DNA from 3 places in the Marinomonas sp. ABL3_031 genome. Region 3 is predicted to be linked to each of the others. Evidence: predicted binding sites of a transcription regulator. Region 3 holds the regulator's gene; each other region holds the start of a gene.
What was found. Region 3 encodes sigma-54, which starts transcription at its own class of promoters, with help from an activator protein. Its sites were predicted from a motif close to TGGCACNNNNNTTGCTNT; they were not measured.

Region 1: a site for sigma-54 is predicted at 4,059-4,076, ahead of ACXAH2_RS00830 (benzaldehyde dehydrogenase). Genes of this name have one in related genera too.
Region 2: a site for sigma-54 is predicted at 9,199-9,216, ahead of urtA (urea ABC transporter substrate-binding protein). Genes of this name have one in related genera too.

The regions. Positions count from the first base shown of each region.
Region 1 is NZ_JBSWYU010000001.1:160,048-170,454, reverse strand. Features, by position in the region: gene ACXAH2_RS00850 (YqgE/AlgH family protein) at 1-290, opposite strand, end outside; gene ACXAH2_RS00845 (hypothetical protein) at 563-718, shown strand; gene ACXAH2_RS00840 (2OG-Fe(II) oxygenase family protein) at 814-1,656, shown strand; gene ACXAH2_RS00835 (DsbA family oxidoreductase) at 1,818-2,471, shown strand; gene ACXAH2_RS00830 (benzaldehyde dehydrogenase) at 2,543-4,003, opposite strand; gene ACXAH2_RS00825 (sigma 54-interacting transcriptional regulator) at 4,267-6,030, shown strand; gene ACXAH2_RS00820 (SphA family protein) at 6,112-7,050, opposite strand; gene ACXAH2_RS00815 (coniferyl-alcohol dehydrogenase) at 7,109-7,876, opposite strand; gene ACXAH2_RS00810 (Crp/Fnr family transcriptional regulator) at 8,169-8,768, opposite strand; gene ACXAH2_RS00805 (DMT family transporter) at 8,813-9,748, opposite strand; gene ACXAH2_RS00800 (arylamine N-acetyltransferase family protein) at 9,802-10,407, opposite strand, start outside.
Region 2 is NZ_JBSWYU010000004.1:248,835-259,241, reverse strand. Features, by position in the region: gene ACXAH2_RS07300 (MFS transporter) at 1-95, opposite strand, end outside; gene ACXAH2_RS07295 (glutathione S-transferase family protein) at 179-844, opposite strand; gene ACXAH2_RS07290 (hypothetical protein) at 1,308-1,553, opposite strand; gene hmuQ (heme-degrading protein HmuQ) at 1,683-1,985, opposite strand; gene ACXAH2_RS07280 (zinc ribbon domain-containing protein) at 2,156-2,554, opposite strand; gene fmdA (formamidase) at 2,568-3,797, opposite strand; gene urtE (urea ABC transporter ATP-binding subunit UrtE) at 3,866-4,555, opposite strand; gene urtD (urea ABC transporter ATP-binding protein UrtD) at 4,610-5,353, opposite strand; gene urtC (urea ABC transporter permease subunit UrtC) at 5,406-6,557, opposite strand; gene urtB (urea ABC transporter permease subunit UrtB) at 6,632-7,555, opposite strand; gene urtA (urea ABC transporter substrate-binding protein) at 7,687-8,973, opposite strand; gene ACXAH2_RS07245 (hybrid sensor histidine kinase/response regulator) at 9,312-10,407, shown strand, end outside.
Region 3 is NZ_JBSWYU010000003.1:188,418-198,824, reverse strand. Features, by position in the region: gene ACXAH2_RS05395 (carbon-nitrogen hydrolase family protein) at 1-439, shown strand, start outside; gene yjgA (ribosome biogenesis factor YjgA) at 547-1,077, opposite strand; gene mgtE (magnesium transporter) at 1,084-2,433, opposite strand; gene ACXAH2_RS05380 (HPr family phosphocarrier protein) at 2,439-2,708, opposite strand; gene ptsN (PTS IIA-like nitrogen regulatory protein PtsN) at 2,721-3,170, opposite strand; gene ACXAH2_RS05370 (RNA polymerase factor sigma-54) at 3,186-4,670, opposite strand; gene lptB (LPS export ABC transporter ATP-binding protein) at 4,746-5,471, opposite strand; gene lptA (lipopolysaccharide transport periplasmic protein LptA) at 5,475-5,981, opposite strand; gene lptC (LPS export ABC transporter periplasmic protein LptC) at 5,965-6,543, opposite strand; gene ACXAH2_RS05350 (calcium/sodium antiporter) at 6,543-7,523, opposite strand; gene ACXAH2_RS05345 (ABC transporter ATP-binding protein) at 7,673-8,467, shown strand; gene mlaE (lipid asymmetry maintenance ABC transporter permease subunit MlaE) at 8,464-9,246, shown strand; gene mlaD (outer membrane lipid asymmetry maintenance protein MlaD) at 9,248-9,709, shown strand; gene ACXAH2_RS05330 (MlaC/ttg2D family ABC transporter substrate-binding protein) at 9,716-10,336, shown strand.

The DNA of each region.
Region 1 (10,407 bases), on a different contig from region 3:
AGCGTATTACCCCATTCTTTATCCGCTGTGTGCAAAATGAAACCACGCTCGGCTTCCACTGGCCCACCAGTGTAAACCGGCTCAGTAATTAACTTGGGATCCTCTATTGTCATGTCTAAATGCTTTGCCAATTCCCGAAATTCAATGTGCGAAGGTCGATTTATGATAATCCCCATGGCACCCACTGGCGTATGTTCACAAAGGTATACAACGGTATGTTCAAAATGCGGGTCATCGAGATGCGGCATTGAGATCAAAAAGTGATTTTTAAATGAATCGAATAAAGTCATAACAATAGCCCTCTATAACTGGAATGAAATCGCAATGTATGAATGAAAAAAAACCTGCGCCAGCCTGGCAAAAGAACACAAACAGAAGAGCAAAGAAAACGGGCAAAGTTCAGTCGCTGCTTGCAGACAGTATAGGTCAAAGTTCCAATTTACCTAGCGTTAATCACATTTTGTTACCAAATCCCTTCAAAACTGTCCGATCAGTTAGTAAACTAGTTACTTCAGTTATCATCAAGTTCGCACTTGATTTTTACTTAATAGGTTCACAATACATGTCATTGCCATTCACTCATTTTCAACACGATAACGCGGCTCATGCGCCGACGTTTGCCTGTTTTAGAACGGCAAGTTTGATGAACTGGTCACAACATTATCAAGCGGAAACCGTCGATTTACGCTACTTTTTCCATAGTGGTTGGTCTTCCTAGTCCCTGCCATATTACGACTTATTTGTTCAACGCTGCCCCACTTTGGTGTCAGCCTAAAATAACAAACAACTCAATACTTATGGTGAAAGAACACAATGACGACATTAAAAGCTATCGACTACACTAGTCCCACTGCACAACAAGACTTCGTATCATCTTTGCGCGAAACAGGTTTTGGCGTACTGAAAAACCACCCAATCAAACAATCCCTTGTCAGCGCGATTTATCAAGAATGGCAAGATTTCTTTGACAGTGGAGACAAACAAAACTTCGTCTACAACAAAGGCACACAAGACGGTTTTTTTCCTTCCGACGTTTCTGAAACGGCCAAAGGACATACCAAAAAAGACATCAAGGAATACTTCCATTATTACCCTTGGGGTCAATGCCCAGCGGATAAAAAGGCATTACTGGCGCAATATTACAGCGAAGCCAATAACTTAGCAGCAGAACTGCTAGCTTGGGTGGAAACTCACACACCTTCTGATGTAGCGAAAAACTACACTCAATCTCTTTCCAGCATGGTCGAAAACAGTGATCAGACCCTGCTACGTGTCTTACATTATCCACCTTTAAAAGGTGATGAAGAGCTCGGTGCCATTCGTGCCGGCGCCCACGAAGACATCAACTTATTGACCATTCTGCCATCTGCAAATGAACCAGGTCTTCAAGTTAAAGCCAAAGATGGCTCTTGGATGGACGTGCCTTGTGATTTTGGTACTCTGATCATAAATATAGGCGATATGTTGCAAGAAGCCTCAGGCGGTTACTTTCCTTCTACATCACATCGAGTAATCAATCCAGAAGGGGCAGATAAAACCAAATCACGTATTTCTTTGCCTCTATTCCTGCACCCGAAGCCGGAAGTCGTCTTGTCCAATCGCTATACGGCACAAAGCTACTTACATGAACGCCTTGTTGAACTGGGTGTCATTTAAATTATTAGGGCTTGTTCCATAACAGGCAGTTAGCAAGCCCTTTTCCCTTTTCAAACAAGGTGCAAATTCTGCGCATATTATCCCTTCTTTAGGCGACTTACCTTTAATTTATTAAGAATGCCCATAACACATTCTTAATATTTATTTTTAGGTAGCAAATTATGAGCAACAATCTTAATATCCAATTTGTCTCAGACATCATGTGTCCTTGGTGCGTGATCGGATTAGGAAATTTAAACAAAGCTCTAACACAGCTTGGTGATTCCGTAACAGTAGATATGTCCTTCCAGCCATTTGAATTGAATCCCAATATGCCACCGGAAGGACAAAATATCCAAGAGCATATTATTGAAAAATATGGCATCACTGAACAAGAATCCGCTCAAAACCGTGCCATGATCAAAGCCCGAGGCCAAGAGGTGAACTTTGATTTCAATTTCACCAATGACAGTCGCATGCATAATTCATTTGATGCACATCGTCTACTACATTGGGCTGGCATTCAAGGTAAGCAAGCAGAACTAAAAGCAACGTTATTTAAGGCACACTTCACTCATAATCAAGATGTCAGTAACTACACAGTATTAGCCAATCTTGCTGCCAGTGTGGATTTAGATCTAACAGAAGCCAAAACCGTATTGGAAGGCCAGTTGTATGACAGTGAAGTGCGTGAACAAGAAGCCTTCTGGCAACAAAATGGCATTCAATCTGTTCCAACCGTAATCATCAATAATAAATACGCGATCTCAGGCGGACAACCTAGCGAAGTATTTAAAAGCGCATTAGAGGAAATCTTGGCCAAAGAGACGGAATAATGAGCAATAATAAAATACCCCGCATGCGGGGCATTTTATTATAAGAGCTAACAGATCAACTCAGTATCGATCTAGAATGGATAAGGCGTCGCGCTGGCTTTAACCGTCATCCATTGCCAATGAGTATACAAATCCCAATCAGCAGGACCACATACTGCATTACCATTACCCGAAGCACCACAGCCACCAAATGGGTTAATACACTCATCGTTCACTGTTTGATCGTTAATATGCAACAGGCCAACGTGCAATTGACCAGCAATGGCTTGTGCACGAGACAGATTGTTTGAAATGACCGCGCCTGCTAAGCCGTATTCCGTATTATTTGCCAACTCAACTGCTTCTGCATCTTCATCAAAAGTGACTATATTCACAACTGGGCCAAAAATTTCCTCATCAAAAGAACGCATACCAGGTTTCACACCACTCAGAACAGTTGGCTGATAAAATGGGCCTTGGTGTGTACCGCCAGCTTCTAGCTTAGCGCCTGCTGCTACTGTGTCTTGCACTATGGCATGCACCTTCTCTAACTGACGAAGGTTGATGAGAGGCCCAATAGCTACTTCATCGGTGGCAGGGTTTCCTACTGGTAAATGCTTGGCTTTCTCAACAATTTTTGCTGTCAAAGCTTCCGCCACACTTTGCTGAACAAGAATGCGTCCAGATGCCATACAAATTTGACCCTGATGGAAATAAGCGCCCCACGCAATATTACTAGCAGCCACATCAAGATCCGCATCTTCCAACACAATTAGCGAGCTTTTACCGCCCAGCTCTAAAGAAACTTTTTTCAGATTACGACCACAAGCTTCACCCACTTTGCGGCCTGCTGCTGTGGAACCTGTAAAGGCAACCATTTGCACTTCAGGAGCGGCACAAAGTGCTTCACCTGCTTCCACACCGCCTGGCAACACTTGCAATAATCCTTTAGGAAAGCCGGCTGCTTCCAATGCCATTGCTAGTATAAATCCACCTGTTGCTGGCGTTTGTGGGTCCGGCTTAGTAACCACAGCATTACCCGTCGCTAACGCGGGTGCGATAGAACGAATAGACAATATGAGCGGAAAGTTAAAAGGGGAAATAACACCCACTACACCTAGGGGTTGGCGTTTCGCATAGGATTGACGTTCTGGTGTCGAAGGTAATGTAAGACCATTTGGCTCTAACGTCATGTTGGCAGCAAGCTGAAGAATGACAATAGCTTCTTTCACTTCATGCATACCTTTAGGAACAATACCACCCGTTTCACGGGCAATGTATAAGGCTAAATCATCAAAATTTTCCTGTAGGAATTGCGCAGCCTTGTGAAACATTGCCGACTTATCTCTTGGAGGTACAGATAGCCATTCTTTTTGGGCCTTGCTGGCTTGCTGGCAAGCTAAATAAATATCGTCTGCCGTTGCCATACCAACTTGGCTCATTGCCTCACCCGTGGCAGGCTCAATGACATCTTGTGATTGTTTCGCCGCTACCCAATCACCATTAAAAAAGTGACCTGACCATTTTTGTGATGTTATTACAGAGTTAGACATAAAATGTTCTCCTATCTTATTTTTATTTGATCTCCAGTAAATGGATTAGCCTGACAGAGCAATCCTCATGCCGCTTAATCATTTCTGTGATTGCTGTTTATATAATTAGCTGATTTTCAATGTTTTTTCTCTTAAAAAATCAAAAATTGAATAAGATGTCGCAAAAATTGGATGAAGCAAGCAGTTGACCATATGATGAAAAACCATTCAGACTAAGAGAAAAAATTAACTATTTCATTAGGGGCAAACTGAGACTACCTATTATGACGCGTCCTCCTCGAATTTCACTGGCCGACATGGCAAAAAACGACGATACAGTTTTACTCAAAGGCAGTTCTAAGGAATTGGATTCGCATCATTATCCTTCTATAGATGATCTAACAGAATGTCTGTATTTTTCCCCTGGAGATGGACGAATATGGCTAGAAGAAGAACGTATGATGCTACTACATACCTCTTCATTTGGCCTGTTGCGCCAAGAATTGATCGATTCTCTTGGCTTAGACAAGTCTCGCGATATTTTAACGAGAACAGGCTACCTTTCTGGTATTAGAGATGCTGAATTAATCCGCCAGCGTTGGCCAGATGCACAAGCGGCTGCCATCTTTGAAGCAGGCACTCACCTTCATGGCTTAGAAGGATTGGTGAAAGTAGAAACCCTACATTTTGAATTCGACACGGAAAAAGGTTTATACGATGGGGAATTTATCTGGCATCACAGTGCAGAAGTAGAAGAGCACATTGCCTCATATGGCTTTGGCAGTTCACCTGTATGCTGGATGGAACTTGGTTACGCTATTGGATATGTATCTGGCTTAGTCGGCTCACTGGTTGTCTTTCGTGAGGTAGAATGCCAGTGTATGGGACATTCTGTATGTCGCGTTGTTGGAAAATCCGTTGAACTATGGGACAGTGTTGATGAAGACATCCGCTTTCTCAACACAACAGCAACGACAAACAAACGCCCTGAATCTTCTGACACTACCTCTTCTGCAGATGACAACCTAGAAGAAAGTCAAGCAACGTCAATGATAGGCGTATCAGCCACCTTCACTGCAGCCAATCATGCCTTACAAAAAGTGGCTCCCACCAATGCCACTGTGTTATTAACTGGGGAATCAGGCGTCGGTAAAGAACTGTTCGCCAGTATGCTGCATAAATTCAGCAAAAGAGAAGGCCCCTTTGTTGCCTTTAACTGCGCGGCGCTACCTGAAAACTTATTAGAATCCGAGCTATTTGGTGTAGAAAAAGGCGCTTATACCGGAGCTTCGCACAGCCGCCCAGGACGCTTCGAAAGAGCCAACAATGGCACATTATTTCTCGATGAAATCGGCACCTTAAATCTTGCGGGGCAGAGTAAATTACTACGCGCTTTACAAGAAAAAGAAATTGAACGCGTGGGCGGCATAGCCCCCATAAAAGTTAATGTTCGTGTTGTGGCGGCCACCAATGTCGATCTACGAGAAGCGGTCAAACGTGGAGAATTTCGGGAAGACTTATTCTTTCGCCTAAATGTCTTCCCTATCCATTTGCCACCATTACGAGAACGCAAAGCAGACATCCCATTATTGGTAAACCATTTTTATCGCTACTTTTGCCAACAACATAACAAATCCCCCACGGGCTTCACTCAAAATGCACGACGTGGCTTATTCAACTATGACTTCCCGGGGAACATTCGTGAATTGCAAAACCTTATCGAACGAGGTGTCATTGCCGCAGAAGAAAATGAGCTAATCGAGCTTCATCATGTATTTCGCAATGAGAGCATACCAGAGGAAGTTATTTATTCGATCAATCAAAAAGGCAATCTGAGCCAAACGAATAAACCTTTATCCAATGACGATTTGGGAGAACGGATTAAGCAATTTGCGGACGGGCAAAGTAGCCTAGCAATAGAAGAGTTGGAAAATCATTTGCTGCAGACGGCAGTGGAATTGGCGCAAGGCAACTTATCTGAAGCGGCACGAAAGGTGGGCCTGACTAGACCGCAACTGGCCTATCGTTTGAAGAAAAATTCCATCTGACCATTTCTAAAGTCTTTTAAAAAGCCCGTACAACATAAAGCTATACGGGCTAAGACACAAAAGGGAATCAAACATTATGCATTAAAAATGGTGGTTGAAGCGCAACACAAAGCGGCTTCCCTCAGCTCTATTTTCTGCATCTTGCTCAACATAATAGTTGGCCATTAATGAATCATCTTTACCCAATTGGTAGAACAATCCGGGCCCCACAGCCCACACTTTTTCCTTACGACCAGACACGTCTTCACCATCCACTTTTGTGTCCGTAATTTGCTTTAACCAATATCCATTGAGACCCACACTCAACTTTTCTGACACTGCATAAGCACTGGCAAAATTTACATGGAAAGCTTGCCCTGCTTGAGTATCTCGCTGGGCACTAAAGCTCTTTAAAGGATCATCATTTTTGCCATTCCATAGATAAGCTATACGTGACGAGAAGGTCCATCTAGGGGTAAGCCAATAGGTAATCGCATAGTAAGGATTTATATTGATAGCATTACTACCCGGGTTGATCGATTTATTAGGGTCATAATCACCAGTAGGGAGGCTTATATCCAACTCAATACGCTGTGCGTATTTAGGACCATTCTCCCCCATCACGGGGTCAAATTGTAAAAATGCCCCCAAAATAAGATCACCCACCCCTGTTTGCGCACTAAGAACCTGATTATTCGAACCATCGTCTACGTCCGCTTGAGCGACCCAGGGTAAAAGAGCGGTATATCCCAATGTCATATTGGACTGTATCTTTTCCTCAGGCAGATACACTATCTGAGTCAAAGGCACAAACATATCCAAGTCCTGTTTAGGAAGCGACAAAGCCTTACCATCTTTATCATTCAATGTATCTGTATTCAATGACTGAAGATATTCTATCAGATACCATCCCGGCCCTTGCGGCCCAGGGGCACCATCATAAAAGCTAGTGCCTCCTAAATTTATCCCTGGTAAATCGTATGCCATTGCCGAAAATGGTAATGTTAATGCTACTGCACAGCAGACTTGTTTGATTTTCATAGTATAAAGACCTTTTTATTTTTGTTTTTGATTCTTTGCTTTATAACGCTGCTTAGAGTTAGATATAGGTAGACGCCAAGCCTCCATCAACAGGAATATTCGCACCACAAATCCATCGGGCTTGCTCCGAACATAAGAAGGTAATCACATCCGCAACCTCATCGGAAAAAGCAGGACGTAACATTCGATCGGCATCGGCTTGCACCCTTTCTTCCCCTAACATACTGACAAAATCCCCTAAAATGGGAGTCATAACAGGGCCTGGCGCCACACAATTCATTCGCACGCCGTGATCTCTAAACCAAGGCAGAGCTTGTTGTGTGGTCCAAACAATAAGCGCTTCTTTAAAATATTGATAGCAAGTGTCTTGCTCTACAGGATGCTGCGCCAACCATTTCGCGCCCGCATGATAATCTTTTGTTGACGCCAAGGCTTTATGCTCTGTTAAACGCTCTGGCCATTCAGCCCCTAAAATAGACGCCACGTTTACGATACTGGCTCCTTGGCTAAAACGCGGTAATAGGGATTCAGTCAAATAACGTAAGCCAAGATAATTAACTCTTCCTACCAGTTCTGCTTCTGCCGTACCCGGCACACCAGCAATATTACACAAAGCGTCAATTTGTTCAGGCAACTGTGCAATGGCTTTATCAATAGCGGCAATGTCGCCCAGATCAACCTGAATGAAACCATCCAAAGACAAACTAGCAGGGTTTCTATCCATGCCAATGACTCTCGCCCCTTGATGACGAGCAAACTTGGCAACATCAGCGCCGATACCTGAAGACACACCAGTAATCACAACAGTTTTGTTGGCTAATGACATATAGATTTCTCCTTATTTTTATTGTTCAAATCGTAAATCAATGAGGCCTAAGGCCTTCACAACCAATAAGGAACTGCACGGACCATGCCCACAAGACTAAAAATGGTGAGTTAGACATGAATAAAAATCATATCTTTTTGATTTAGTTGGTTTTATTCAAGCAATTAAAAAGATTTATCACGGAATAACGAAAGCTCATGCTCAATAAAAATTAATGATATGATGAAAATCATTAAACGGTAGCCAGTAGACCTTCATCATTTAAAAAGATAATAATGACGTTAAGTCTTAATCATTGATTTTGTGTCTGCAACTTCAGTCGCTGCCGAATTCGACTTAGCGCCACAGGCGTAATGCCTAAATAAGAAGCAATTTGTTGTTGGGGTAGGCTGTCTTTTAAATCCGGATAATCAACACAAAAATCCAAATAACGACGTTCTGCTGAGTGCTCAACAAAAGCACTTTCTCGCGTGTCTTTGGTGAGAAAAATTTGTTCCATAAAATGACTGTAATAGGTCATAAAACCTAAGTCTTGATGCATCTGAGTATAAAACTCTTGCCAATCATAAGAGCTGATCACACAATCCTGTAATGCCTGTATGCCAAATAAGGTCTCCGAATTTTCAACCATTGCTCGAGTGGAACCAATAATATTAGGTGCTCTCACAAAGGCCTTAGTGAATTCTTTGCCCTCTTTGGAAATCTTCACATAACGCACCAGACCCTTATGCAAAAAGAAGAGTCGCTGAGCATATTCTCCTTGGCGGAATAAAAAATCCCCTTTTGCCACCGCATGAAAACGCATCGGCAAAGTCAGTTTTTGCCAATCAATCTGATACCCCTGCTCAGCAAAATGATGTTGAAATTCGATTTCTAGTTGCGTCTTATCCATACCATTTCCACTGTGTTTCTAACTCAATATCATTAGATAGAAATTTACCCTTCTGTTATAGGTTTGATTTTAGTTTGTTGGTCAATCAAAAACAAAGCCACCAGCAAACATAGCAGCCCCAATGCAAATCCCATACTCAGTAGCAAAGACCAGTTCCAAGTCACCAACACTAAATACACTGCGACCCACACTGGGATAGTATAAGAAGCCGCCAGTATTCGATTCGCCCCAACGCTGCGCACTAAAACTTGTTGCAACATAAAGGTAAAAAGTGTCGTGAATACAGTCAAATACAAACCGTTCAACCAAAATGACAAGTTGCCCCAGGCCACTTCGGATAATTCTCCCCATATCAAAGCGATGGGCAGTAACCACAAAGAGCCAAACAACATAATCAAAAAAGCACCCTCAAAAGCCCCTATTGCCTGTCCCCATTTTTGAACAGACACCACATGAAAGGCTAACAATATAGACGCGCCAAGAAAGATATAGTCACCTTTGTGCCAAACAAACGGTCCGTTTCCTTGTGTCGCCAGCAACACCAAAATAGCCCCCAAAGAGCCCAACACAAAACCAAATACCTTGACGGGTGACATTGCTTCATCTAACCAGCACTTAGCGATCAACACACCCATCAGCGGCACTAGAGTATAAAGCACAGACGTATGCAATGCTGTAGTCGATTGCAACGCAACAAACATACCAATAAAAAAGCCAACCAAAGCCCCACTAATCACAGCGTATTGCCAGATTTTTTGGCGAGAAAAAAGTGTCCTAAGCTGCGCGAATACTGTTTGTTTATTGGTTGCTCTTTTCAAGTACTCTTTGCTAAGTAGAATGCCTGTCATCAGCACCAAAGCCAATACAAAACGAAAAAATGCCGTGGCAATGGGACTGGCATATAACACCATATTGCCTGACACCACAAACGACGACGCCATTAACAAGGCCCACACCAGTAATGTAATAAGAGGATTCATAACAAGAGTCCTTGTCTCAATTATGGCAAGCTAGCAAGATCACAGGACGACAGTTATGCCAATTTAGGGGCAATAAAACGGTCAAATATATGCTGAGCGATGACAACTTCAATATGCAGATTAAAGACCTCAGCTAACAAGGTATGTAACGTTAAAGCTGAATCGATCAATGTTTCTTTTTCGATACCTTGTTGACGACTAAAAAACAGATGATTACGAATTCCCGCCGTGCGGGTTGTATCCTTAATACTGACAACCAGATTATTCACAAAAACGGCTTTATGATGTTTCGAAGAATAAAAATGACCCAATACACAATCTTCATCCGTGTAATGAGCCAAATCAAAGCGATACAGGGTATAAAATTGCTTAGATTGCGACTTCCAAATTTGCAAATCGAATTCCCCTTTCGCGTTCTTCACAATACGATAGGTATCCGTTGCAATGGTTTGTTCTAACCCTGGCTCTAAACGCAATGGTTGTGTTGGACAATCGGCACCAAACCCCACGTCTACTAAATACACATCATCTTGTATGCTGACTAGAGTAATTCTGTGAGTACGCGGGCGATCTAATAATTGACCATTTAATACCCGCGCCATCACCAATCGCACGTCATAACTAAGATGGAACAACAATTCAAAAGCCAATTTATTGTG
Region 2 (10,407 bases), on a different contig from region 3:
AAAAAACCCATGGACGAGCGCAAACCAAAATTTAACGCCAGTAAAATGCACACCAGTGCAATAGCTAAACTGAATAACCGAACCGGTTGCGACATGCTGCCCCCCTGCATTATCTATAGATAAAAAATAAGCTCAGATCATAGCACCAAGCTCAGACACCGGAACAAGACTTCGAACATCACAGTGTGGTGAAAGCACCACCCTTGGCTAAAGCCCGTTGATAACCAGGTTGCTTTTCCACTGCGGCAAGGAAACGACGAATATTCGGATACTTGTCTAAATTCATACGAGAACTGGACGCTTGCAAGGGAAAACTCATTTGAATGTCTGCCGCGCTCATAAGGTCACCCGTAAACCATTCGCGTTCTCCTAACGTGGCTTCGATGAAGTCCAACTGTGGCTGTAAGCGAGGTAAAATGAACTTTTGCTGAACTTTATCTGTTAACGCTTTGGCAATGGGTTTGATAAAAAAGGGCATGGGGTTTTTAGGTACTCTGGTCATTACCAATTTCATCACTAATAAAGGCATTAAAGACCCTTCGGCAAAATGCAGCCAAAAGCGGTAATCCAACAAAGCTTGACCTTGCGCGGGGCGTAAGCCTTGTTCCGAATCGTATGTATCAAGCAGGTATTCAATGATAGCGCCAGACTCAGCAATGGTATTGTCACCGTCGGTTATGACGGGGGCTTTACCGAGAGGGTGTACTTTTTTCAGCGACTCTGGTGCCGATGCGGTTTCTGGGTCACGTTTATATTCGACGATTTCATAGTCGAGATTGAGCTCTTCCAATAGCCACAAAATACGCTGAGAGCGAGAGTTTTCCAAATGATGAACTGTTATCATGGTGACTTCCCTTGTAGACAAAAGTGGTTGATTTAGAGAGGAACATAGCACGGACAATATACAAAGTAGGGAGAATCAACACAATAACGCACTTACTAATGATTCATACAGAGAAAGATAACCGAGGGTAATAGCCTTCAGACAAAGCAATGGTCTTGTGATGAATAATCAAGAGCACTCATCATTCAGGTCTATGGTCAAAGTGCCATTGAGCAGTTTCAATAATCTTCTATGTGCTATTTGGTCGACTAAATAGGCTCAGTAAGAGGGTTGAAAATAATCAACAAGCAAAGAAATCTGCAAGACAAAAAGTGATGCGGCTGCAAACAATAGCTTGTCCAGTAGTCGGATAAGCTTTGATGGCTCCTTGAAGTAATGCGGGAGTCTGCAACTATAGAAGAGTTTTTATACTGCGCATGTTACTGACTCTGGCGATATCGGCATTATTTCAAAATATGAAAGACTAGACTGGCTTTAACTGTCTTTGCAGGTCATGATAATTACCGACATATTCAGAGCCATAGAACAATTGAGGTACTTTGGCTAGCTCCTGACCAATCATGCAAATAAGTTCAGCTTTGGAAACCTTAGAGGATTCAGAAGCTTCTATACTAACCGTCTCAAATACAATGTTATTGCGCATCAAGGTATCTTCTGCCAAACGGCACACGCCATCATTTGTTGCGCAATATAGTGTGTAATTTTTCATCTTGATCTCCTTCAAATAGGTGGTGAGATTAGCGCCAGTCGCCTTACTCCATGTGTCATACTTTAGAAGAATCACAAAAAAATAAAAAATTAATTAAAATTAATATATAAATACAAAAAAACTATTTCCCTACAAAACAGCTTCAAAACATTCTAATTGTGGATGCCCTATATAGACCTCTCTGCGACTCCCGGCATTCGCATGTGCCTTACGAAATGCTTCTGATTTCGTCCAAGCTTCGAATGCTTCTCGTGACGCCCAAGTCGCATGCGAAGAAAACAAGGTGAATTCTTCGTTCGTATCACCTTGAAGCAAGTTAAATGTCTTAAAGCCTGGCACGTCTTTCAAGTGAGAATCTCGGTTTTTCCAGATCTCAATAAACTCTTGTTCGCATCCCAGTTTTATTTTGAATCGATTCATTGCGATAAACATGATGATATCCTTTGGATTGGAAGTAATCATATTTAACCCCTATTGTTGATAAAAGAAAACAGAAAGGCATATTCAAATACGCCTTTCTGTTTATGCTTTTTTTATAGGGAAAGTGGACGTTGAAAATACTTATTCGCAGCTTCCTTATACACTTCCTATTGTTTACCCTATTAATGACTAATCATCCATGGCCGTTGAGAAGGGAAAACTTTACTGCCGTCAGGTAACAAGACCACCTGTTTTTTTAATGCACTTTGTTCTGACCTATGCTCTGAACAGTCACAAGAATGACTTTTATGAGCCTTTTTTTGTAATAAGAACTCCTGTTTCTCTTGTGCTTCTGCTCGCGAATCTTCCGTCGATATCAGAGGCTGATGTTGTGCTTGCTCATTTTTTTCGGCGGCTTCATAGGCTGAAGGCGACATGGCTATAACATGCGGCGCCACTAAAATCACAGGGGTACACAAGGTATGACATTTAGGACAGGGAAACGCTTCTCCTGCTCTGTCTAAAGGCACCAGCTCATGAAACATACCATGTTCAGCGCATTTAAAATCATAGATAGGCATGTGCTGCTCCTAATTATTTGTCCGCTGAAAGTGGAATATCCACACTACCGTCTAAGTGAATTTCCGGTCCTTCTGCATTAGGCTGTACATCAAAATCAAATATATCAGTGGGCAACCATAAAGTAGCGCAGGCATTGGGTATATCAACAACACCACTAATATGTCCTTGGACGGGAGCGCATCCAAGAATCGCGTAAGCCTGGGCTTCACTGTAACCAAACTTGGTCAGATATTTAATGGCGTTTAAGCAGGCTTGTCGATATGCAATATGAACATCCAAATAATGCTGTTTACCAGCTTCATCAACGGAAATACCTTCAAAGATTAAATAATCATCGTATTTAGGGGTAATCGGGCTGGGTTTAAAAATAGGGTTTTTTATGCCGTATTTCTGCATTCCCTCTTTCACAAGGCTGACTCGCATATGAATCCAGCCAGCCATTTCAATGGCCCCACAGAAGGTAATTTCTCCATCGCCTTGACTGAAATGTAAGTCTCCAACACTCAAACCTGCGTCCTTCACATACACAGGAAAATAGACCTTTGAACCACGAGAAAGGTCTTTAATATCACAGTTCCCACCATGCTCACGTGGTGGCACGGTTCGCGCGCCTTCTGCAGCTGCAGCGTCTCTCGCATCACCGGTCATACGCCCCATGTGCGCGGTCTCAGCATAAGGTAAGGTGGCTAATTCAGGGGTTCGATCTGGCTCAGTATCATATAAGGCTTTTTCTCGAACATTCCATTCCTCTAACATATCTTTGGAAGGCAAACAGCCAATAAGCCCGGGATGAATAAGACCTGCAAACTCAACACCAGGAATGTGACGAGAGCTGGTAAACATGCCTTTAAAATCCCAAATAGACTTCTGTGCTTGTGGAAAATGCTCCGTTAGAAAACCTCCACCATTTTGCTTTGAAAAGAAGCCATTAAACCCCCATTGGCTATCTTCAAAAGTGCCGATATCTAAAATATCGACGACTAACAAATCACCAGGTTCCGCTCCTTCTACCCCAACAGGCCCGGATAAAAAATGCACCTGAGATAAATCCACATCACGAACGTCATCCGCAGAATCATTATTGTGAATTTGCCCACCAGTCCAATCGACACATTCAATGATAAAATCATCCCCTGGCTTCACCATGGCAGCCATTGGAATATCAGGGTGCCATCGGTTATGAATCATGTCGTTATCGTATGGTGACTCGTTTAGATTTACTTTTATGATGGTTTCTGCCATTTCGGTACTCCTCAATATTAGATTAGATTGGTACTTAGATGATTTACGGTTTAGGTATTCCCTCACCCCTAAACCGATAGATAGCCTTTAATTTTCTCGATATCCACGTCATCTCTGCGGTCTTCATGGATAAAGTTTCCCTTGTCTATGACAATAATTCGATCTGCAACAGCCATGGTAAAACTGAGCACTTGTTCAGACACTATGATGGTGATATTGCGAATTTTTTTGATTTCATTCAGCACATTGGCAATGTCTTTTATGATGGATGGTTGGATGCCTTCTGTTGGTTCATCCAATAACAACACCTTGGGATTGGTTACCAGCGCCCTAGCAATCGCCAACTGTTGTTGCTGTCCACCAGACAAATTACCTCCCTTACGATGACGCATGTCATGTAACACAGGGAACAGCGCATAAATGTCATCCGGAATCTTCTTCAGCTTTGACACCCCCATACCGGTTTCTATATTTTCTTGAACCGTCAAATTGGGGAAAATCATTCTGCCTTGCGGGACATAAGCCACCCCCTTTTCCACCCGCTGATAACTTTCCTTATTTGAGATGTCCACACCATCCACTAGAATGTCGCCATCAGTTAACGGCAAAATGCCAATCAGAGACTTGAATAAAGTGGTTTTGCCCATACCATTGCGACCCATAATGGCAAGGGTTTCGTTTTTTTCCGCACAAAAATTCAAGCCATGAATGACTTCACTTTGTCCGTAACTCACTTTTAAATTTTGAACGTCTAACATCTGTTCCTCCTCGGCCCAACGGCAAAGATCTCACTTACCGCTGTGCCCACATGATTAATGACCTAGATACACCTCGATCACTTTTGGATCCTTTTGCACGTCTTCCATTTTTCCAGACGCCAAAATTTTGCCTTGATGCAATACGGTCACCCGATGAGCAATTCGTTCGACAAACTCCATGTCATGCTCAATCACCAAAACAGAACGGCCTTGACTGATTTTGTTAAGTAAATCAGCGGTTTGTTCGCGTTCTTTGACACTCATACCAGCAACAGGCTCATCTAACATAAGCAGCTGAGGATCCTGAATTAATAACATGCCAATCTCTAACCATTGCTTTTGGCCATGACTCAATAAGGCCGCTTCTGTTTGCATTTCTTCCTCCAGCATAATCTGCTTAGCAACCTGCTGAATTTTGGCAATCACCTTGTTGCTGCGTTTAAAAGCCAAAGATCCAAACACACCTCGCCCCTCTGGATAGGACACCTCAAGGTTTTCAAACACGGACAGGTTTTCGTATATAGAAGGCGTTTGAAATTTACGGCCAACCCCTTTGCGAACAATCTCATGCTCCGACAGTGTGGTGAGTTCTTGATTTAAAAATTTAATGCTGCCCGAGGTGGACTTGGTTTTTCCGCAAATCAAATCCAGTACCGTTGTCTTACCTGCTCCATTTGGCCCAATGACCACATGAAGCTCGTTTTTGTCGATATAAAGGGTTAAGTTATCAACGGCTTTAAAACCATCAAAAGACACGGTTAAATCTTCGATGCTTAAAGAAAAGTCTGTATTTGTCATAAATCACCTTCTTTAGTGCTCAATCACAGCGCATTCAACGTCACGCCGACCATTAACCTGACGACTTCATTTCTAAAGAGCTAGCCGCTATCTGAGCTTTACTTTTTGCCTGTGAGGTCGGACGAAATCGATTGATTAAGACGGGGCTGTATTGGCTCCATAAACCCGCCAACCCATTTGGAAAAAACATCACCACGGCAATGAAAGTCCCGCCCATTAAAAACAGCCATAACTCTGGAAAAGATTCGGAAAAGGCGGTTTTGCCAAAGTTGATCAATAACGTGCCATACACCACACCAATCAATGACATTCGCCCGCCTACTGCCGCAAAAATGACCATTTCGATAGAAGGCACAATCCCCACAAAAGAAGGTGACATAAAACCAACTTGCAAGGTAAACATGGCACCGCCAATAGCCGACACCAAAGCCGCAAAACAAAATATAAATATTTTAAAGTTAGCAACGTCATAACCAGAGAAGCGCACTCGATCTTCTTTATCTCGAATGGCTAACAATAAACGTCCAAATTTGCTGGTCAGAATAAAGCGAGATAACAGGATTACCCCTATTAACAAAATGCAGTTAATGTAGTAAAACAACGATTTAGCGGAATCCGAGGTAATGTCCCAACCATGCAGAGTGCGCAGATCTGTGATGCCGTTAATGCCACCGGTATAACCCTGCTGCCCAACAATTAATACCGTCAAAATAACCGCAATTACCTGAGTGATGATGGCAAAATACACCCCCCCCACTCGGCGCTTAAACATGGCACTCCCAATGACATAAGCGAACAAAGTGGGCAAGGTTAGAATTGCAATCAGTGTGAAGGTAAAGCTACTGAAAGGTTCCCAAAACCAAGGCAATGCCGTCAGCTGGTTCCAATCCATAAAATCGGGAATGCCCGGGGTTGATTGAATTGCCGTATTTTCTGCTGAAGAGGCCTCCAGCTTCAAAAACATTGCCATTCCATAGCCACCCAGACCAAAGAATATGCCTTGCCCTAAACTCAAAGTACCGCCATATCCCCATAACAACACCAAGCTAATTGCGGCAAAAGCATAGGTTAAGTATTTACCCACTAGGTTTAAGCGAAAGTTATCCAAAAAAAGTGGAAACACAATCAGTATCAAAATCGAGAGAACCAGCAACCCAATTGCCCCTGATCTAACACCCAACAATTTGTTATATACAAAATTCATATCAGACTCCGGACTTAACTCATCATCACCTGGTCAACAGATTCGTTATTCATCAGAAAAAGAAGGACAGACGACTAACGGCGAACCTTACTGGCAAATAATCCCTCAGGCTTAAACATCAGAATCACCACCAACACCAATAAAGTAAGGACTTTGGCCATGGAACCACTGATGAAAAATTCGAGAATGGATTGCGCTTGAGCAATTGAAAAAGCCGAAGCTATCGTGCCCAACAAGCTGGCAGCGCCACCAAATACCACCACCATAAAGGTATCAACAATATAGAGGGTTCCTGTGGTTGGGCCCGTCGACGCAATGGTGGTAAATGCAGCACCAGCAATACCGGCAATACCGCACCCTAAGGCAAAGGTATAACGATCAATTTGTTTAGTATTAATACCAACCGCGCCACTCATAGAACGGTTTTGCGTGGTGGCTCGAACTTTTAATCCCCAGCTCGATTTAAACATCAGGTAAAACACCCCCAAGGTAACCGCTATGGTTAACCCCAATACAAATAAACCATTTATCGGAATATCGATGAGATCGGTTACCGGATAGGCACCTAACAACCAATCAGGCAAGGTTGGGCTCACTTCACGAGCGCCAAATATTGAACGAAAAGCCTGCTGCATGATCAGACTGAGTCCCCAAGTAGCCAGCAAAGTATCAAGCGGACGCGAATACAAATGACGAATCAGCACAAACTCAGCGAGATACCCCAATACGCCTGACACTAAAAAAGCCAACACAATTGAAAAAACAAAATAATAAGGAAGAAAAGCTGGAAGCCAACTTTCTGTCAAAGAAGACACTAGGTAAGTGGTGTATGCTCCCACTGCCATAAACTCACCGTGGGCCATATTGATCACACCCATTTGGCCAAAAATAATGGCCAAGCCTAATGCCATTAAAAGAAGTACACTGAATAAACTGATCCCGGAAAAGCCTTGCATGGCTAAAATGGCACCGAGTTCACTGTAGCTATATCCACCCATAGTCAGCCTCTAATGTGTGATTGCTTAAGATAAGATTGTGCTGCGTTCACTGTCGTGCATTTTCATAGCAACCCGGTGAAATCGAGACTTCCAAGGGGTTGCTAGAAAATGTTAATTCAACCATTCAGGGCCTATTGATAACCTTCTGGGAAAGGATCAGGTTTAATCAGATCGGACTCATATACCACTTTAGCCTGACCATTTTTCTGCCATTGGCCTACTCTTGCTTTACTCCATAAGTGGTGATTAGGGTCAAGCTTGACATAACCTTCTGGGGCCGTTGTTAATTCAATGTTGCCAGTTTCTGAAGCGGCAACCACCTTGTCGATATCAAAGCTTCCGGCTTTTTCAACCGCGGCCTTCCATAACCAAGGACCAAGATAAGCGGCTTGCGTAACATCACCTATCACGCTGTTCTCGCCCCACATTTGCTTAAAGGCAGCAACAAAGTCAGCGTTATTAGCATTATCCAAGCTTTGGAAGTACTTCATGATGGAATAAAACCCATCTAGGTTCTCACCACCAATACCAAGCACTTCATCCTCGGTCACTGAAATGGTCAATAGAGTTTGTTTGTTCGAAGTAATACCGGCTGCTTTGAGTTGCTTAAACCAAGCCACATTACTTCCCCCTACGACAGCCGCGTAAATCACATCCGGTTTACGTAGACGAATTTTATTGATCACGGAGCCAAATTGGGTATCACCAAGTGGTTTATATTCCTCACCAACCACTTTACCGCCTAACACGTTTTCAATGTGTTTACGGGCAATTTTCATCGACGTTCTAGGCCAGATATAATCCGATCCGATTAAATAAAAGGTTTTGGCATTTTTCTCTTTAGCTACCCAATTCAGGCCATCCAGAATTTGTTGCGTTGCTTCTTGCCCGGTATAAATAACGTTTTTAGATTGCTCTAAACCTTCATAAAATGTTGGGTAATACAAAAGGCCATTTTCTTTTTCAAATACAGGCAAAATGGCTTTGCGCGATGCAGATGTCCAAGCACCAAAAACTGCGGCCACTTTATCTTGGACTAACAACTTACGACTTTTTTCAGCAAAGGTTGGCCAATCACTGGCGCCATCTTCTTGGATGATTTTTATTTGTCTTCCTAAAATACCGCCCATGTCATTAATCTGCTTAATCGCTAATTTCTCAGCTTGCTGTGCCCCGGTTTCACTTATCGCCATGGTGCCCGTCAATGAATGCAGTATGCCTACTGTGACTTCCTTATCCGTTACCGCTAATCCGGTGGTATTCACATCCGCTGCAGAGGCAAGGCTCAACTGCGCCGCTAACATGACACTCATTGGTATGGTGAATAATTTCTTGAAATAAGAAGGTAACTGACGCACCGCTTTACGATTTCGTAAATCAATGGTGCTTTTGGGTAGTACTAACGAATAGACGCTCATTGCATTACTCCTTAGGTTGATTAATTCATTTCATTCTGAGCCGATGTACTCGAGCTCACCATTGGAGAAACGCATGATCTATCTAGTTAATTTACGCTATATTACCCGGTTTTAAAGTTTGCTATATAAAAGGAAGTGTTTTCATTTAATTGTTTTTTATAAAGTTTATGAGGTTGCTAATAACAGCGGCACAGAATTTGCTGATTATCTAATGCAACCCGCTCAATAGTGAGAGGTGTGCCCTATATCATGAAAACAGTACCTATCTGAAAACAGTCGGTGATGGATAACCTTTGATTTACAAACAACCCTTGTTTAATAACGAAAAGGTTCTACTGATGAATAATGCTCCACAAGATATTTCTCTAGTACGAAGGCATTATAATCAATGGGTTGCCAATCAAACCCTTGAAGATTATGCACTCAGATTCACCGCAAAATCTGCTCGACACTGGTCAATCAGTAAAGTGGCTTTAACCGCCCTAGGAGCCATTTCTTTCTTGGTGTTAGAAGCCATAGGTGGCGCCATTACCTTGAGTCACGGCTTCACTAATGCCATCGCTGCCATTCTTGTTGTCAGTCTCATCATTTTCCTCACTGGGGCGCCTATCGCTTACTATTCAGCTAAGCATGGGATAGATATTGACCTACTGACTCGCGGTGCCGGATTTGGCTACATAGGATCGACCATTGCTTCGCTTATTTATGCCTCTTTTACCTTTATCTTTTTTGCCCTAGAAGCCAGTGTTTTAGCATTAGCGCTCGAATTGACTCTAAATCTAAAAGTGTCAATCGGTTACATTATCAGCAGCATCATTATTATTCCCATCGTGACACATGGCATTACCTTTATTAGCCGTTTTCAAGTGTGGAGCCAACCCATATGGATACTTCTTCAGTGTCTCCCTCTGGTCTGCATTGCTTGGCAATATGAAGAAGCTTTTGACCTTTGGATAAACTTTGAAACCAGTGATGTGAGCAGCAGTACTAATTCAGGCTTATCAATACTCGCCTTTGGAGCGGCGTCTTCTGTTTTATTCTCACTGATTGCGCAGATAGGCGAACAAGTAGATTTCTTACGATTTTTACCCAAACAAGAGAAGTCAAATACCAAACGTTGGTGGATTGCCGTCATCTCAGCGGGTCCAGGTTGGATCATAATCGGAGCCATAAAACTGCTTATCGGCTCTTTTCTTGCTGTACTTTGTATTCAATATGGCTTTTCTACTGAAGACGCTGAAGATCCTAATCAGATGTACAAACTGGCCTTTAGTTATGTAACTCAATCGGAACAGCTTAGTTTGTTACTGTTAGGTGTTTTTGTCGTTATCTCTCAACTTAAAATCAATGTCACCAATGCCTATGCTGGCTCCATTGCTTGGTCTAATTTCTTTTCCCGTCTTACTTACAATCATCCGGGACGCGTTGTCTGGT
Region 3 (10,407 bases):
GGGCTCTTACCTTGAATCTGAAGTAATTGAGCCGGGAGATTTACAAGTAAAAGTCGTCGATATTGATGGTTTCAAAGTGGGGTTGAGTATTTGTTACGACCTACGTTTTCCTGAACTGTATCGTCTGTTAACTAAAATGGGCGCTGAGCTTTTGTTGGTGCCAGCAGCGTTTACCTATGTTACGGGAAAAGCGCATTGGAATACATTGTTAGCAGCGCGGGCCATCGAGAATCAATGTTATGTTCTCGGGGTGAACCAGTGTGGTTGGCACAATGATAAACGTCAGACCTATGGTCACAGCACTTTGTATTCGCCATTTGGTGAAAATTTGCTTGGCTTGTCAGAGGAGCCTGGCTATTTTGTGCATCAAATTAACAAATTAGACATTGCCAAATGCCGTGAAAAGATGCCCTGCTTTGAGCATCGTCGATTTGACTAGTGCAGATTAATAGATAGCAAAAAGCCCGTTTTTTAAGGAGTTACAAACGGGCTTATTTATGTTTTCAAGTATTTATAATGAGAATAAATAGTTTAAAACGAAACAGATTATTCAGATAAACCTAAACGTTTTTCTTCCATTTCACGTAAGAAGCGAAACAGCTTTTTACGATTGGTTGTTTTGCCTTGCTGAGAAACCTCTTTTTGTGCTTGTCGAATCAGATTGCGCAAAGTTTGGATGTCTTCAACTTCAGGGTGTTCATCTAAGTAGTTAGCCAATTCTTCTTTACTGTTTTCACTTATTAAGGCGTCACGTTTAAGTTCAAGTTGGTGAAAGAGTTTGTTGTAAGCGGCCGATGTTGTATCAAACAGAGCCAATCTTTGTTCGATGGCTTCGTGATCTTCGGTGCGCATTACCTTGCCTATGTATTGCAAATGACGACGAGTGGCTTCATGTTGCTTGATGCGATCAGCTTCATTTAAAGCATCACGCAGCGTGTCAGACATAGGGACTTTCTTTTGCTGACTTTTGCTTAGTTGCAACAGCTTCTTGCCTATCTCTTGCAAAGCTTCCATTTCACGCTTGATCTGGGTTTTACTTTTAGGGATGTCGTCTTCGAATTGATCAAAATCTGTCATGGGAACCTATACAAGAAAAATAGTGGCCAAGCCGAGGAAGGATAAAAAGCCCACCACATCGGTCACGGTTGTTAAAATAACGCTGCCTGCCAAGGCTGGGTCTATGCCGATTTTTTTTAATAAAATGGGCAGTAAGGTTCCTGTGGCAGCGGCAAAAAGTAAGTTAATGATGGTTGCGCCAGCAATGATATAGGCAATCATAATATTGTCAAACCAAACGGCGGTAAGGGCCGCGATAATACTGGCCCAAAGGATACCGTTCAGTATACCGACAATCAATTCGCGATTGAGCAGCCAGCGAGTGTTGGTTGATCCTATTTGGTTAAGTGCTATACCTCGAATAACCAAGGTCAGTACTTGTGAACCTGCGATGCCTCCCATACTGGCGACAATTGGCATTAAAATGGCTAATGCCACCACTTGGTCTAAGGTGTGCTGAAATAGGCCAATGACATAAGAGGCAATAAAGGCGGTAATGAGATTAATACCTAACCAAACGGCGCGACGTTTAGTGGTTTTTAAAATAGGGGAGAAGGTATCTTCATCATCATCCAAGCCTGCCATACTGAGCATGGAATGCTCAGCCTCATCACGAATGACGTCTACCACGTCATCAATGGTGATGCGGCCGAGTAGTTTTTGAGTTTCTCCATCGATAACCGGAGCAGACACTAGATCCATATTTTCGAACAATTGAGCGACATCGCTGGCAGGCGTATCAGCGGTGATGAAAGTGTAATCTGTCTCCATGATGTCACGTACTGTATCATCTGGATCACTCACCAAGAGTTTGGTTAACGTCAGTGTGCCCAATAAGCGGTCTGAGCGGCTAACGACCAGTAGGTTATCCGTCATATCTGGTAGAGTATTGTGACGACGTAAATAACGGAATACGATATCCACAGTGATGTTCGGACGAATGGTGATGGTATCCGTATTCATCAAGCCACCCGCTGAATCTTCAGAGTAGCTTAATAGTGTTTCGACTCGGGTTCTGTCTTGCGCCGTCATAGACGCAAGAACTTCTTTTACGACTGTTTCAGGTAAGTGTTGTAATAAGTCGGCAAGGTCATCACTTTCAAAATGTTCTGATACTGCGACCAAGCGCTCAGTATCCATTTCTTTTAGGAACTGGGCACCTATGTCTTCACTTAGATATTGAAGGACTTCCCCTTCGTTTTTAGAGTCAATTAACTCCCAAAGTAATTTACGCTCTTTTGGGGGGGAAGATTCGAGTAGACGGGCTACATCTTGCGCAGGTAGAGCGCCGTTAAGCAGATAACGTGCCTGCATAGTGGCCCCAGACTCAAGGGACTCACTAACTGTCTGCAGATGGCTTAACGTTTTTTCTGGCATCAAAACTACTCGTCTTCACCAAAACGATCATTAATCAAAGCCAAGACGGCTTTAATCGCTTCTTCCTCATCTTCTCCATTGGTTTTAACGGTGATTTCAGTACCTTTGCCAGCAGCGAGCATCATCATTGCCATGATGCTTTTGCCGTCAACATTACGGCCATCCTTCTCAATGGTAATATCACATGAGAAACGTGATGTGGTTTCAACCAGCTTGCCTGCAGCACGGGCATGCAGTCCAAGCTTGTTGATAATAGTGATGGATTCTTCCTGCATGCTGTTTCATCCTTATATTAAAGATTCAAAGCTAGTGTACAACTCTTTATTAGTTTGTGCGTTGCGAAGTTTTGCTAGTGCGTCTGGTGACTGCGCTAATTCTGCAATTTGCGCTAAAGTCGATAAGTGTTGATCGCATTCGTGAGGCGGTACAATTAAGGCGAAGATCAAGTCAACAGGCTGTTTGTCGACAGAGTCAAAATCAATAGGACTTTGTAGGGACATAATAACAACGGCTGTATGATTGGCAGATTCAAGACGACAATGTGGAATGGCAATGCCATTTCCTATACCGGTACTACCTAATTTCTCACGTGCCAACAAGGCGTCATAGACAGCTTCATTATCACAATGTAGACGGTTAGAAGTGATCTCCGCCAAACTTTCAAGAACACGTTTTTTGCTAACAATGTCTTGTTTAGCAAGCACAAGATCGGCTTTTAGTAGTGAATTTAATGGCATGATACTTAATACCTGTTAAATCAATCTTTTTCGTTCATTGGAAGGCGGAATATTCATCGCCTCACGATATTTGGCAACGGTACGTCTTGCTACTTGAATGCCTTGATCTGCCAAGATGGTTGCCAGTTTATTATCACTAAGTGGTTTCTTAGCAGGTTCATCAGCCACCAATTTTTTAATCATAGCGCGTATGGCGGTCGAAGAACATTCACCGCCTGATGCAGTATTAACATGGCTTGAAAAGAAGTATTTCAATTCAAAAATGCCTTTTGGTGTATGCATGTATTTTTGCGTAGTGACACGAGAAATAGTGGATTCATGCATGCCTACTTCTTCTGCAACATCGTGTAATACCATAGGTTTCATGGCTTCTTCGCCGAGTTCGAAAAAAGCAATCTGGCGACTCACAATACAACTGGCTACTTTTAACAGAGTTTCATTACGACTTTGTAAACTCTTCATGAACCATTTGGCTTCTTGTAATGAATTTTTGATGTAGCTTACATCTTCTGCAGTAGAGGCTGTGTTAGCCATGGCGGAATAGGTTTCGTTAATCTTGATCGGTGGTAAAGCATCATTATTCAATTCGACTTGCCAAATGCCGTTACGCTTTTTGACTGACACATCTGGTATGACATAATCCGTATCGTCTTCATCAATGGCCGAACCTGGACGCGGGTTAAGTTGCTGAATAAGATGAATAACTTCTTTAAGCGCTTCGTCTTTAAGCTTGGTTTTGCGGCTTAACTGCACGAAGTCTCGACTGCCTAGCAGATTTAAATAATGACTGATCAGGTTTTGTGTGCTTTTGAATAGAGGGTGGTCTTGAAATGCTTCTAATTGCACCAGCAGACAATCGCGTAAATCAATTGAGCATACACCCACAGGGTCAAAGCGTTGCAGTCTGTGTTGTACGGCTTGAATTTCATCCAATTCAAGTTCTTCTAGATCACTTGTAAGAGATTCTAGAATGTCTTCTAATGACATGCTCAGATAACCGTCAGGCTGAACGCAATCAACAATCGCGTAAGCAATCTCCAAATCACGGTCTGACATGTGGGTTAGGTTGAGTTGCCAAATTAAATGGTCTTGAATGCTCTCTGCTGGAGCATTACGACTTTCAAAGTCCATTTCATTATCGAAGCTAGTCGCATCGCTTACGGCGGCTGAGCTTTGGTAGGTATCATCCCAGTTGCTATCAATTGAAAGCTCTTCAGGGATACTTTCCGTCCATTCTGATTCTAATCGGGCTTCTTCGGCTGACTCACTGTTTGCCTTTTCTTTGCTTGTATCGTTTTCGACTTTAGATTCAATGCTAGCAGGTAAGTCGATGGCAGTTAATTCGTCGTCATCTAATTCCAGCAAAGGATTGGATTCAAGGAATTCATGAATCTCTTGTTTTAAATCCAATGTCGAAAGTTGCAGCAAACGAATGGCTTGTTGCAACTGCGGGGTCATGGTTAATTGTTGACCGAGCTTTAGCTGTAAAGACTGCTTCATGGAGCAACTCTGTCTGATTTAATAAATTGGAACGAGTTATGCATATTACTCCCTTTCTACAATAATGATAAGGGGTTACAGGCGGAAGTCGTCGCCTAAATAGACTTTTTTTACTTGTTCATTGTTAATGACTTCACTGGCATCACCAGAAGCTATGATATAACCATTGCCCACAATGTAAGCTTTGTCACAAATATCCAGCGTTTCTCTTACATTATGGTCGGTAATTAAAACGCCAATGCCGTTGTCTTGTAAATGCTTAATAATCAGCTTTATATCGCCTACAGAAATCGGATCAACCCCTGCAAAAGGCTCGTCTAATAAAATGAATTTAGGATTCATTGCCAAAGCACGTGCAATTTCGACTCTGCGACGCTCGCCACCAGACAGGGCCATGCCTAAATTTTTACGAATGTGAGTGATGTTGAATTCTTCCAGTAATGATTCTAGACGTTCCTTCTGCTCAGTTTTAGACAGTTCTTTACGGGTTTCTAAAATGGCTGAAATATTATCTTCAACGGACATTTTTCTGAAAATGGAGGCCTCTTGCGGTAAATATCCCACGCCTTTTTGGGCGCGTACATGCATAGCATCTTGAGTAATGTCTTGGTCGTCAATAAAAATCCCCCCGGCATCATTGGCAACCATACCGACTATCATATAAAAACACGTGGTTTTGCCCGCACCATTTGGGCCCAGCAAACCTACGGCTTGCCCCGATTCAACAGCAACGGAGACGTCTTTCACAACAGGGCGCTTTTTGTAGCTTTTAGCCAGATGTTTTGCTTCCAGTCGAGCCATGGGTTAGTTTGCCTTGCCTGTTTGTGGTTGTAGGGTCATTGATACGCGACCGGAATCTTTTTTCTCGGCACTGAATGTGCCGTCATCGATCCTATAGAGAATATAGTCAGCAGAGATGGAATTTTGCATGCGACTTAGATAGCCCTCACCAATGATTTCAAGTTTACCTTCATCTGTTGAGTAGTGAATTTCATTACCTTTGCTGATAACGATATTGCCACTCCAGTCTACTTGCTGGCTGAATTTAGCCGGAGTGCCGGAAGCCTCTAAACTACTGAACTGCTGAGTTTCAGGGTTGCTCGTTACTTTTAAATATTGAGCTTGGATTTCAATTGAACCTTGTTTAACAAGTACGTTACCTTTATAAATGGCTTGCCCTGTATTTTGGTCAAAGGAAGCTTCATCTGCTTGAATTTCAAGTGGTTTCTCAATGTCGTTAGGTAGGGCAAGGCTATATTGGCTTAATGTTATCAGAGTAATTAAACCAGATAATTTAGTGAATTGTTTCATAATTTCCTCGTACTGATCCTGTCATCACGACTTCTTCTGAATTGATATAAGTAATAATTTTGCCCGCAGAAGTCTTACCTTGAGCAGAGGTAAGAATTGCATCTCCTTGACTGGTTAAGGATTTATCTTGGTCTAAATAATGAATAGTGTCAGCGTGTAAGATCACATCTTCTGATTGCTTATATTTTTTTACGGCTTCTGCATTATTCGACAGCAAAATGTCGTTACTACCATCCTCAATAATGCCTTGCGAAGCGTGAGCGTGCCAACTACCAGATACAGAATATCTATCTATATTTGGATTCTCCAGTAAGGTGCGTGAGGTCTGGATGTAGTGTAGGGTTTGCTCGGCATTGATTCGCTCAATTAAATTTCCTTGTGCATCATACCTCTGCGCTACAACCTGAGTGATAAAATAATCTGGAGTACTACTTAACGACGCAGACTCAACTAAATTGGTCTGGGGTAGATTTTTATACCAAGTCAGCATTGCAATGATAGCGCTAAATAGGGCGATTATCAGTATATTGCGCAGACTTTTAAATGTTTTGTTAGTTGTCATTAAGTCGGGCCACCTGTACCTAGAATGTACAAGTATAAAGCGTAAGCGATCAGTAGTGGTAGTCCTAGCCATTTTGGAATGCTATTACGCTTAGTACGCTTGAAGACAAAAATGGCAATGACCAAGGCCAGTGTTAAACTTAGTGTCCAAGGGTAATCACGGGTCAAAATGCTGTGATCTAGTACGCCTGGTGCTATCAGAGCAGGTAAAGGTAAGACTGTCGCTAAATTAAATATGTTAGAACCTAAGATATTACCGATGGCGATATCGTGATGTCCTTTGCGCACGCTACTGATGGAGGCTGCTAACTCAGGTAGACTGGTACCAATAGCGACAATGGTCAAACCAATCACCAATTCACTGACTCCAAGTTGAGTGGCGATTCCTATGGCACCCCACACCAATAACTTGGAGCTGCCAATTAAAACGGCAAGACCCAAGATCGCAATAAGTAATGAACGTCCGATAGAGCTTCCGTCATCTTCCGGAAGTTCTTCTGTTAGTTCCTTGGACAAATCTTTACTACCTTTTAAAAGCAAAAACAAAATTACCATGAATGCCGCCACTAAGATAACACCATCTAGAACGCTGAGGTGTTGATCATGAATTAACAGTCCTGTTAGAAGTGTTATGCCTAATACAAGTGGGACTTCTTTGGTGGCAATGCCTGCAGTGATAGGTATGGCAGAGAACAATAACGTGGCACCCAAAACTAAAGCAATGTTAGCTATGTTTGACCCTAGCACGTTACCTACGGCAATTTCAGGCGCTTGATCCAATGCCGCAATGGTTGAAACAACCATTTCAGGTGCTGATGTACCTAAGGCGACTAATGTAATGCCAATGATGATGGGGCTTATGTTTAGTTTCTCTGCGACCAGAGCAGAGTTTTCAATAAACTTATCAGAACTAATGACCAGAAGAATCAAGCCAGCAATCAAGGCAGCAGAAAACAACAACATGATGGAGTAATTACTCATAATTTCAGGGGCTACCATTTAATGAGGTTTGGCTTTGAAATTCAAGGCTTGACCTAGCAAACAAATTGTATTTACACGGTGTGAGATTTTATTTCCTAAAAGGCGGTGTTAGTATCAATCGGTATTCGCTAGGGAATAAGGGTGTATTTGTGGAAGACGCATATATTAAAGTACAGGGGTTGAGTTTTTATCGTGGAGAAAGAGCAATCTATAAAAACGTCTCTTTGAGCATTCCAAAGGGTAAGGTAACCGCTGTGATGGGGCCAAGTGGTACAGGTAAAACCACTTTGTTGAAATTAATTGCCGCACAATTGGTTCCAAATCAGGGGCGGATATTGGTAGGTGGACAAGATGTTCATACTTTGTCTCGTAAAAAGCTTTATAACGTCCGCAAAAAAATGGGCATGCTTTTTCAGAGTGGTGCCTTGTTTAGCGATATGTCAGTGGCAGAAAATATCGCCTTTCCACTTGAGGAGCATACCCAGCTTGATAAAAGACGCATTCAACAAATTGTCATGGACAAACTTCATAGTGTAGGTCTGCGTGGTGCGCATCAACTTATGCCATCTGAATTGTCTGGCGGCATGGCAAGACGTGTGGCGTTAGCCAGAGCCATCGCCTTGGATCCGGACTTGGTGATGTATGATGAACCTTTTACAGGTCAAGATCCTATTTCAAAAGGCGTGCTGGTTAAACTGATTCGACAATTAAATGATGACGCCAAGATTACTTCTGTGTTGGTGTCTCACGATGTTGAAGAGTCACTGTCTATTGCTGACCACGTCTGTATTCTGGCGGGTGGTAAAGTGATTGCCGAAGGCACGCCTGAAGAGATTCAAGCTTCTAATGATCCACAGGTTAAACAATTTATGAAGGGCGAGCCTGATGGGCCAGTGCCATTTCATTATCCTGAGCAATCTCAGTCACAAGGAGTATCAATATGAATCTTGTGATGCATTTAGGGGCTTGGTTTCTCAATTGGTTAGAAGCGGTTGGGCGTGCGGGCTTATTTTTAGCGCAAAGTGTGCTTCGTGTTCCTGTTCGCTTTGGTGAGTCAATTCGATTATTAGTAAAGCAACTTTACTCTGTCGGTGTGTTATCACTGGTGATTGTGGTGGTGTCAGGTGCCTTTATTGGTATGGTGCTGGCACTACAGGGCTACAGTATTTTATCAAAATTTGGTTCGGAAGAAGCGGTTGGTCAATTATTGGCTTTGTCTTTACTGCGTGAGTTAGCACCAGTGGTGACTGCTTTGCTCTTTGCTGGTCGTGCCGGTTCTTCATTGACTGCGGAAATCGGTTTGATGAAAGCCACTGAGCAATTGTCTAGTTATGAGATGATGGGGGTTGATCCTTTGCGTCGCATTATTGCTCCACGTTTTATTGCTGGAGTGATTTGTTTGCCCTTGTTGAGTATTATTTTTGCCGCAACGGGGATTATTGGCGGTCTATTGGTATCGGTTGGCTGGCTCGGAGTGCATGACGGTGCATTTTGGTCTTTGATGCAGCAGTCAGTGTATTTTGATACCGATATTATGAATGGGGTGATCAAAGCCTTTTTCTTTTCAGTTGTTGTGACTTGGATTGCGGTATATCAGGGCTACGAATGTGTGCCAACCTCTGAAGGTATTGGGAAAGCAACGACTCGCACTGTGGTGTTGGGTTCTTTAGCCATTTTAGCATTGGATTTTGTATTAACAGCTGCCATGTTTGGGGATTTTTAGGATGAGAAGTAAGCGTACTGAATTATTAGTTGGATGTTTTATTGTATTGGGATTGGCAGCCTTTGTTTACTTGGCGGTGCAAGTAAGTGGATTGGGATTTTCTGCTCAAAAAGATTCTTACAAAATTGTTGCCAGGTTTGATGATATTGGTGGTTTGACGAGTCGTTCAAAGGTTACTATTGCCGGTGTAACGGTTGGTTCTGTTGAGTCCATCTCTTTTGATAAAGAGCTTTACATGGGGTTGGTGACGATGAATATCGATGCCGATGTCGATAATATTCCTGAGGACAGTTCGATTGCCATTTTGACCAGTGGTTTACTGGGTGAGAAATACCTTGGTATTACCATAGGCGCGGATGAAGAAATGCTGAAAGACGGTGGGGAAATCTTTGACACTCAATCTGCTTTAGTATTGGAGAACTTAATCAGTCAATTCCTGTTTAATTCAGGTGATTCGGAGTAATTCTTTATGATAAAACTGTTGACTGGGACTTGCCTTGTTTTGTCTTTGTTGATGAGCTCACTTGTTTGGGCGAATGATAACGAAGGGGCAAGGGATGCCGTAGTGAAAGTCGTGGATGCATTCCGTGATGATATAGTAAAGGATAAGGATTTCTTAGCAAACAACCCTGACGAACTCGCTGTCAGGGTGGATCGAATTTTAGCTAACGTAGTGGATTTTGATGATTTTTCTCGTAAGGTGATGGGGAAGTATTATCGACGAGCCACACCTGAACAAAGAGAGCGCTTTGCTGGTGTTACTAAAGACACCTTGTTACAGACTTATGGCTCTTCATTGTTAGAGTTAGATCCTGATCGAATTAATGTGCTGCCATTAGGGCCACAAGGTCGTGGTCGTGAAACCAAAGTTAATGTGGACTTCCAAACGGAAAATGGTGGCATGTTGAACATCATCTTCTACATGGAGCAGAACAAAAGTCAGCAATGGTTATTGAGTAATGTAGCAATCAATAACATTAATTTTGGCCTGACATTTCGCAAGCAATTTGGTGTCATGATGGAGCAGAATCGAAATGATATTGAAGCTGCGATTCTTGCTTGGAAGGATTCATTAGCGAAAAAATCATAATAGTGATGGTGGCTCATTCTTAAAAATCCGCTTATAAAAGTTGTAAGCGGATTTTTTTATTGCCGTTTTTT